2 regions of the Variovorax pasteuri genome follow, and region 1 is predicted to be linked to the other one. Evidence: predicted binding sites of a transcription regulator. Region 1 holds the regulator's gene; the other holds the start of a gene.
What was found. Region 1 encodes LexA, which represses DNA repair genes until DNA is damaged. Its sites were predicted from a motif close to ACTGTATNNNNATACAGT; they were not measured.

Region 2: the regulator LexA is predicted to act here: its motif matches at 2,090-2,107, upstream of ACSFBM_RS04365 (PA0069 family radical SAM protein).

What each region holds. Positions count from the first base shown of each region.
Region 1 is NZ_JBPJZS010000001.1:1,475,035-1,479,572, forward strand. It holds gene ACSFBM_RS06955 (D-2-hydroxyacid dehydrogenase family protein) at 1-902, opposite strand, end outside; gene ACSFBM_RS06960 (hypothetical protein) at 1,004-1,381, opposite strand; gene lexA (transcriptional repressor LexA) at 1,519-2,202, opposite strand; gene ACSFBM_RS06970 (asparaginase) at 2,276-3,238, shown strand; gene adk (adenylate kinase) at 3,291-3,947, opposite strand; gene kdsB (3-deoxy-manno-octulosonate cytidylyltransferase) at 4,084-4,538, opposite strand, start outside.
Region 2 is NZ_JBPJZS010000001.1:934,170-938,707, forward strand. It holds gene ACSFBM_RS04350 (SAM-dependent methyltransferase) at 1-895, opposite strand, end outside; gene ACSFBM_RS04355 (thiol-disulfide oxidoreductase DCC family protein) at 928-1,350, opposite strand; gene ACSFBM_RS04360 (GbsR/MarR family transcriptional regulator) at 1,409-2,011, opposite strand; gene ACSFBM_RS04365 (PA0069 family radical SAM protein) at 2,133-3,227, shown strand; gene ACSFBM_RS04370 (efflux transporter outer membrane subunit) at 3,178-4,538, opposite strand, start outside.

The sequences.
Region 1 (4,538 bases):
TCCTGCTCCACGTAGCCGATGTGCGGAGTGCAGATGCAGTTCTCCAGCCGAAGCAGCGCGTGGCCCTGCAGCGGCGGCTCGCTCTCGAACACGTCGATGGCAGCCAGTCCCGGGCGGCCGCGGTTGAGTGCGGCGAGCAGGGCGTCGGCTTCGACCAGTTCGGCGCGCGAGGTGTTGACGAACAGCGCCGTCGGCTTCATGCGGGAGAGGTCTTCCAGCGTGATGAGGCCGTTGGTCTCTTCGTTGAGCCGCAGATGCACCGACAGAACGTCGGCGGCGGCGAAGAATTCATGGCGATTCTGCGCGACCTGGAAGCCGTCGGATCGGGCCTTGGCGCAGCTGGCTTCACGCCCCCAGATCACGACCTGCATGCCGAACGCCTGACCGTAGCGCGCCACGAGTTGGCCGATGCGGCCATAGCCCCAGATGCACAGCGTCTTGCCCTTGAGCACGGAGCCGAGTCCGAAATTGGGTGGCATCGACGCCGACTTGAGCCCGGATTGCTGCCACGCGCCGTGCTTGAGGTTGCTGATGTACTGCGGCAGCCGGCGCATGGCGGCCATGATGAGTGCCCAGGTGAGTTCGGCAGGCGCTTGCGGAGAGCCGGAACCCTCGGCCACTGCCACGCCGCGCTCGGTACATGCCGCGACGTCGATGTGGCCGGCGACGCGCCCGGTCTGCGAAATGAGCTTGAGCTTGGGCAGCTTTTCGATGAGCTGGCGAGAAATCTGGGAGCGCTCGCGAATCAGCACGATCACATCGGCGTCCTTGAGGCGAACCGACAGTTGCCCGATGCCTTTCACCGTGTTGGTGTAGACCTTGGCCGCGTACGCGTCCAGCTTGGCGGCGCAGCGCAATTTGCGCACCGCGTCCTGGTAGTCGTCGAGGATCACAATGTTCATGGCGTGCCATTGTGCCTCGCAGCATTGGCATGTCGCACCAGTGAACGTTTGGATACCCGGCCCGCGGCGGCTTCCGGGCCCCTCCGCAGAGGCGTTTTGCGTCAGTGCAGCCGCGTCGAGCGGTGGACCGTGGCCAGGGTTTCTGCGGCTTCGAGCGCGGCCAGCCGGTCGAGCTCGTCGCACACGTCGGCCATGCGCCCGGAGATCACGACGCGGTTGTTGCGCTGCTGGCCTTTGCCCTCGACCACGCGAACCACGCGCAGGGGGCGTGCAGGGGCCGTGGCAACCTCGGGCGCCGTGGCGTTGCTGCCGACGCGGGTGGTGCAAGCGGGGCGCACGGCCACGTAGCGCAATCCGGCGGACGTGTCGTTGGCGTCGAGCCGATCCCTGGCGTGGGGTCGGCGCGCCGGAATCAGGCGGTTGGCCAGCGATTGCAGCGGCATCCAGAAATCAGCGATGGCGAGAAGGGCGATTCCCATGTGAACTCCAAAAAAGTATGAGGTTGAACACAGGCAGGATTTCTTGAATCGGCCGCGACAGGGTGATGGCGACTTCGCGCCATACGCCCGCCACCTGTTGCGGCCGGATGAGGTGCTGTTGCCAGCAGGCCATGGGCCTACATGAGCATGGTGTTGCGGATGAGCCCGACCGCGAGGCCTTCGATTTCGAAGGGCTCGCCCGGCTGCACGATGATGGTCGGGTAGTCGGGGTTTTCGGCGTGCAGCTCGATGACCTGCTTGTTGCGCTTGAGGCGCTTGACGGTCACTTCTTCGCCCAGCCGCGCAACCACGATTTGCCCGTTGCGTGCTTCCTTGGTGGCCTGCACGGCGAGCAGGTCGCCGTCCATGATGCCGGCGTCGCGCATCGACATGCCGCGCACCTTCAGCAGGTAGTCGGGCTGGCGCTGGAACAGCGTGTTCTCGACGTAGTAGGTCTGGTCGACATGCTCTTGCGCCAGGATGGGCGAGCCGGCTGCGACACGACCGATGAGCGGCAGCGCCAGCTGGGCCATGCCAGGCAGCGAGAGCGAGAACTGGCCGCCTTCGCGGTGGCGCGTTTCGTTGAGCGAGCGCAGGGCGTCGCCCTTGAGGCGAATGCCGCGCGAGGTGCCGCTGACGAGTTCGATCACGCCCTTGCGGGCCAGCGCCTGAAGGTGTTCTTCGGCGGCATTGGCCGACTTGAACCCCAGTTCGTTGGCGATTTCGGCGCGCGTGGGTGGCGCACCGGTGCGTGCGATGGCGCTCTGGATCAAGTCCAGGATCTGCTGCTGGCGGGCTGTAAGCTTCACGGCGAACTGCATGTGTGGTTCCTTGCGGCACTGGGTAGATATCCAGTAGCTGTATTTTTAACCAGTTTTTAAAAGTTGACAAGTCATGGTCAATTCCCCTTTGCCTGACGTGCGCCGCGTGGTGGTGCTGGGTACCGGCGGCACCATCGCTGGCAAGGCTGCCAGCAGCGGTGACAACATCGGCTACACCGCAGGGCAGGTGGGCGTGGCCGACCTGCTGGGCGGCATCGAGCCGCCCGCTGGAGTGACGCTGGTCGCAGAGCAGGTGGCGCAACTCGACAGCAAGGACATGTCCTTCGAGGTCTGGCAGAAGCTGGCGCAGCGCTGCGCGCATTGGCTCGCGCAGCCTGACGTAGCGGGCATTGTGATCACGCACGGCACGGACACGCTCGAGGAAACGGCCTTTTTCCTGCACAGCGTGTTGGCGGCGACCAAGCCGGTCGTGCTGACCTGCGCGATGCGACCCGCGACCGCGCTGGCGCCCGATGGACCCCAGAACGTCCGGGACGCCATCGGCGTTGCCGTCACTGCAGGCGCGCGGGGCGTGACGGCGGTGTGCGCTGGAACCATCCACAGCGGTCTGGACATCCAGAAGACCCACACCTACCGGCTGGAAGCCTTTGCGTCAGGCGATGCCGGGCCGGTGGGCTATGTGGAGGAAGGGGAAGTGCGCCTGGTCCGGGCATGGCCCGAAGCGGCTGTGTCTCGCAGGGCGAAGATCTTCGACGCCAGCGGCTTGCGGTGGCCTCGCGTCGAGATCGTCATGAGCTACGCGGGTGCCAGTGGCGCGCTGATCGACGCGCTCGTCCAGTCCAACGGTGCTGAGCCGCCGCGAGGACTGGTGCTCGCGGCAACCGGCAACGGCACGCTGCACCATTCGCTCGAAGAAGCCGCGCTGAAGGCTCAGGCCGAAGGTGTGGCGGTGATTCGTGCCACGCGATGCATGAACGGGCGCATCCTGCCGAAGGCAGGCGACCAACTGCGCGACGCAGGCGCGTTGACGCCGGTGAAGGCGCGCATCGCGCTGATGCTGGAACTGCTCGGCTAAGAGAAAAAGCCGCCCAGTGCCAATGGCCGAGGGCGGCTGCGAAATCAGCTGATCAGCTGCTCAGTGCGGCAAGCGCACGCTGGGTGATTTCGTCGACTGTGCCCACGCCTGCGATGGCGCGATACTTCGGCGCGGCGGCGGGGTCGGCCTTGGCCCAGGCCGAGTAGTAGTCCACCAGCGGGCGCGTCTGCTGGCTGTACACGTCCAGCCGCTTGCCCACGGTTTCTTCCTTGTCGTCTTCGCGTTGGATCAGGTCTTCTCCCGTCACGTCGTCCTTGCCTTCCACCTTGGGTGGGTTGAACTTGACGTGGTAGGTGCGCCCCGATGCCGGGTGCGAGCGACGGCCGCTCATGCGTTCGATGATGTCGCTGAAGGGCACGTCGATCTCAAGCACGTAATCAAGCTTGACGCCGGCTGCCTTCATGGCGTCGGCCTGCGGAATGGTGCGCGGAAAGCCGTCGAACAGGAATCCGCTGGCGCAGTCGGCCTGCGCGATGCGTTCCTTCACCAGATTGATGATCAGGTCGTCGCTGACCAGTGCGCCCGCATCCATGATGGCCTTGGCCTGCTGCCCCAGCGGCGTACCGGCCTTGACGGCGGCGCGCAGCATGTCGCCGGTCGAGATTTGGGGAATGCTGTATTTCTGGCAAATGAAAGCCGCCTGCGTGCCTTTGCCCGCCCCGGGCGCGCCCAGCAAAATTAGTCTCATGGTGTCCTCGGACGGTTCTTAGATTTTGTGTCGCACCAAGCGTCGGCCCGAGGGCTTGGCAAGGCGGAATTGCTTCGAGGATAGCATGCGTGCCCCTCGAGAAATCCCCGCGTTTCCCACCGGGGCGGCGGTTTTCTCAGGCGGTGGGGCCTGCGGCAAACACGGCGCGGACCCGCGCCAGGTCTTCCGGCGTGTCGATGCCCGGACCGGGCGCGACATCGCTCACATGCACCGCAATGCGGTGACCGTGCCACAGCGCGCGCAGTTGTTCCAGCGCCTCGGTCGCCTCGACGGGAGCGGGCGCAAGCAACGGAAACTTGCGCACGAAGCCCGCGCGGTAGCCGTAGATGCCGATGTGCCGCAATGGCGCCGGCGTGGGCAGCACGCTCGGCGCTGCGCCGCTGGTGGAGCCGTCGCGCCACCATGGAACGGGAGCGCGGCTGAAGTACATGGCGTTGCCTTGCGCGTCGAGCACGGCCTTCACCACGTTCGGGTTCATGAAATCGGAGATCGAATCGATCGCGTGGGCCGCGGTGCTCATGTCGGCTTCGGCGTGGCTGGCCAGCGTGGACGCCACGGCATCGATCAGCG
Region 2 (4,538 bases), 540 kb from region 1:
GCGCGCAATAGCTCGCCACGATGTGCTTGCGACGCCAGGGGCTGAGCCTGCCGCGCGCCTTCCACAGTTCGGCCAGCGTGAAGCGCGTGGCCAGCACCGGAATGTGCAGCGCGCTCGGCGCCACCCGCCAGCGCAGCGACTTGACCTCGATGTCCTCGAAGCCGTGCGCGCGCAACGCCGCGACGAAGTCGTCGCGCACGGCCAGCGTGGGCACCGCCCAGCTGTCGGCCCACAGGCGGTGCAGCCAGCCGGCGGCCCGGCCCGGTTCGCGCCGCAGCAAGAAGCCGTCGACCACCGCCAGGCGCGCGCCGGGCTTGAGCAGGCGCGCGGCTTCGCGCACGAAGCCGGCCTTGGCGGTGCCGTCGGCATAGCAGGCGCTTTCAACGGCCCAGGCGCCGTCGGCTTGCGCCGCGGGCAGGCCGGTGCGGGTGTAGTCGGCCTCGAGGTGCGCCATGCGGTCGGCCACGCCCGCGGCCGCGTCGAGCCGGGCGGCAATGCGGTTTTGCACCGGCACGTTGGTCACGGTGATGGCATAGAGCGAGGGGTCGTCGCCGACCAGCGTGCGCGCGGTGGCGCCGGCGCCGCAGCCCAGGTCGAGCACGCAGCGGCGCGCTGCGGTGCCTTGCGCTGCCTCGGGCAACCGCAGCGCGCGGCCGATCACGCGGTTCATCTCGACCAGCATGCCTTCGCGCCGCAGCGGGTTCAGGCCGGCGCGCCAGTAGCCGAAATGCATGTTGTAGCTCGGGCTCCAGGCGCTGTAGTCGACCGCCACTTCGGTGAAGTAGTGCTGCGTGTCCTCGGCGGTGATGGGGGCGCCGGCGTCGGGTACGGGCACGGGAGAGGGCGCGGACGTTTCGTGGGACATGCGGAAGTCGGGCTGGAAAACAGTGGGCATGGCGATTCCCTCGCTGGGTGGCTCGTCGGCTCTCAGAGGCGGCAGTTGCCGTCGTCGCAGGAAGGCGCCACGCGCCCTGCCAGCCTGGCGGCCAGCCAGCGCGGAATGCGGTAGCGGTTGCGTGCCAGCAGCCCATAGGCGCGGTCGGCAAGCGGCGCGAGGAGCGGGAGGTCGAGCAGAAAGCCGCCGCTGGACAGCCCCACCGCCGTGCGGCAGATGCGGATCGCCGGCACGCCGACGAACACCCGGCCCTGCGCGTCCGACACATGGATGGCGGCCATCAGCGCATTGCGCGGGGCCGGTCCGGCGGTGAATGCTGCGGGTGAGCAATCGACCAGTTGCAGCCGGCCCGCCGCATCGCGCGCCTTCATGTGATTCATCTCGGCGCTGCAGATGGCGCAGCTTGCGTCGAAGTAGATGGTCAGCGGGTAGGCGGGAGCGGTGGCGTGCTTCATGATGTTCTTGGTTCTCGATATTTCTGTTGAAACAGAAATAATCAGGCAAAAAAAGGGATCAGATCATGGGGAGGCTGGCATGGTGCGCGTCCGGGTCTTCGCCCTTGTCACCGTTGCCGCCCTTGCTTGCCGCGGGCGCATCGCCGCGCACGAACTTCTGCACGCTCGCGCCCAGCGTCAGCACCTTGTCGAGGGTGCCGGGCGACAGCCGCAGCATTTCGTCGGCCCAGGTGGCCAGCTTGTCCATGAGCTCCATCGTCGAGCGGATGCGGTCCTGCGCGTCGGCTGGCTCTTTCTGGAAGTCGGGGTTCGCCACCAGCTCGCGCAGCACGCGCACGGTGGGGTCGAACTCGCGCTCCTTGCGCTCGCGCACCACGGTGCGAAACAGCTCCCACACGTCGACGCTGGTCTCGAAGTAGTCGCGGCGGTCGCCCAGCGTGTGGGTGATGCGCACGAGGTTCCAGGCCTGCAGCTCTTTCAGGCTGTTGCTGATGTTGGAGCGCGCCACGCCGAGCGTGTCGGAGAGCTCTTCGGCGTTCATCGGCTTGCCGTGGGCGAAGAGCAGGGCGTGGATTTGCGAGACGGTGCGGTTCACCCCCCACATGGAGCCCATTTCGCCCCAGTGCAGGACGAACTTGCGTTGAATGTCGGTGAGTTCCATGGCATCGAGTTTAGGATTTACGAAATTTCTGTCAATAGAGAAATAGAAAAATCGGCGACAACGGTGAATCGGTGGAATACTGTATGAATAAACAGTAAATTCCAGCCATCCAGGAGTTGCCATGCCCGCTGCCCAGATTCCCATCCACGCGATCAAGGGCCGCGGTGCGGCCACGCGGCTGGCGCATCGCTTCTCCAGCGACGAGCGCAACGCCTTCGACGACGGCTGGGGCACGCTCGAGGACGGCGTGGCCGAGGCCGACGAACTGCAGCCCCTGGCCACGGAGGTGCGCTTCGAGGACGTGAGGTCGGTGCTCAACGACAACGACTCGCCCGACATCTCCTTCGACCGCTCGCTCAATCCTTACCGGGGCTGCGAGCACGGTTGCATCTATTGTTTTGCGCGCCCCACGCACAGCTACCTCAACCTGTCGCCCGGCCTCGACTTCGAGACCAAGCTCATCGCCAAGCGCAACATCGTCGAGGTGCTGCGCGGCGAGCTAGCGCGCAAGAGCTACCGGCCGAGCTACATCGCCATCGGCACCGCGACCGACTGCTACCAGCCCATCGAACGCGAGCTGCGGCTCACGCGTTCGATCATCGAGTTGCTGCGGGAAACGCGGCATCCGTTCGCGCTGGTCACCAAGTCGAGCGCCATCGAACGCGACCTCGACCTGATCGCGCCCATGGCCGCCGACCGCCTGGCCGCCGTTTACATCACCGTGACCACGCTCGACGGCGAACTCGCGCGCAAGCTGGAGCCGCGCGCCGCGGCGCCGCACCGGCGGCTGCGCACCATTCGCACGCTGGCCGAGGCGGGCGTGCCGGTGGGGGTGAGCGTGGCGCCGCAGATCCCGTTCGTCACCGAAGACATGGAGCAGGTGCTCGAAGCCGCCTGGGAGGCCGGTGCGCGCAGCGCCTTCTACACGGTGGTGCGCTTGCCCTGGGAGGTGGCGCCGCTCTTCAAGGAATGGCTGTCGCTGCACTACCCGCAGCGGGCGGACCGCATCATGGCGCGCATCCACGACATGCGCGGCGGCAAGGACTACGACGCCGACTTCGCCACGCGCATGAAGGGCTCGGGCCTGTGGGCCGACCTGATCAACCAGCGCTTCATGAAAGCCACCCACCGCATCGGCTTCAACCGCGAGCGCATCCCGCTCGACATCAGCGCGTTCCGACCACCTGGGGCTGCGGGGCAGGGCAGCCTGTTCTAGGTCCGACGGCAGCGAGGCCGTCCATGCCGCACCAGTCGCCCCCCAGCGCCTTCACCAGGAACACCGCCGTCAGCAGCCGCTGCCCCTGCAACTGCGCGGCCTGGCGCTCCACCGTCAGCAGCGACTGCTGCGCGGTGATCACGTCGAGGTAGGTCGACGCACCGCCCTCGTAGCGGCTGGTCGCCATGTCCAGCACGCGGCGCGCGGCCGTCACGGCGGCCTGCGCCTGTCTGGTGGCGCTGTCGAGCGCCGAAAGCCCGGTGATCCCGTCTTCCACCTCCTGCATGGCGGTGAGCACGGTGCGGCGGTAACTGCCCACGGTGGCGTCGTAGCCGGCCTTGGCGAAGTCGACGTTCGCGCGCACCCGGCCGCCGTCGAACAGCACCTGCGTGGCCGACACGCCCACCGACCACAGCAGGCTGGGGCCGTTGAACAGCGACTCGATCATGCGGCTGTCCACGCCCAGCGTCGGCGAGATGAACACGCTCGGGTAGAAGGCCGCGGTGGCCACGCCGATCTGTGCGTTGGCCGCGGCCATGGCGCGTTCGGCCGAAGCCACGTCGGGCCGGCGCTGCAGAATTTCAGACGGCACGCCCAGCGGCACCGCAGGCGGACGGATCTCGCGCAGGTCCACCGGCAGCGAAAAGCTGGGCGCGGGCGTGCCGGTGAGGGTGGCCAGTGCGTGCTCGTACTGCGCGCGCTGCTTCTTCAGCACGTCGATCTGCGTGAGCGTGGTCTCCAGCAGCGCCTGCTGCTGCGCCACGTCGAGGCCCGACACGGCGCCCAGGTCATGGCGCGCCGTCACCAGTTCGAGCGCGCGGCGCTGCAGGCCGACCGAGCGCGAGATCACGTCGAGCTCGACGTCGCTGGAGCGCAGGTTGAAGTAGTTGCTGGCCACGTCGGCGCTCAGCAGCAGCCGCGTGTTCGCCAGGTCGGCCGCGGACTGCTCGGCGGACGCCGTGGCGCCCTCGACGGTGCGCTGCACACGGCCGGCCAGGTCGACCTCGTAGCTGGCGTTGAGCGACAGCGCAAAGTCGTTCTGCACGGTCGATGCGTTGGCGCTGGCGTAGTTGGTGAGCGGCCGGTTGGCGGAAATCTTCAGGCGCGATGCGCGGGTGCCCAGGCCCAACTGCGGGTACTGGCTGGCTGCGTTCGAGGCCAGCGCAGCACGCGCCTGGGCCAGCCGCGCATTGGCGATCGTGAGCGTGGGGCTGCCGGCCAGTGCCTGCGCCTGCAGCGCGTCGAGTTGCGCGTCGCCGAAGCGCTGCCACCACGGGCCCTTGTCGGCGCTGTCGCTGGGTGTGCTCACGC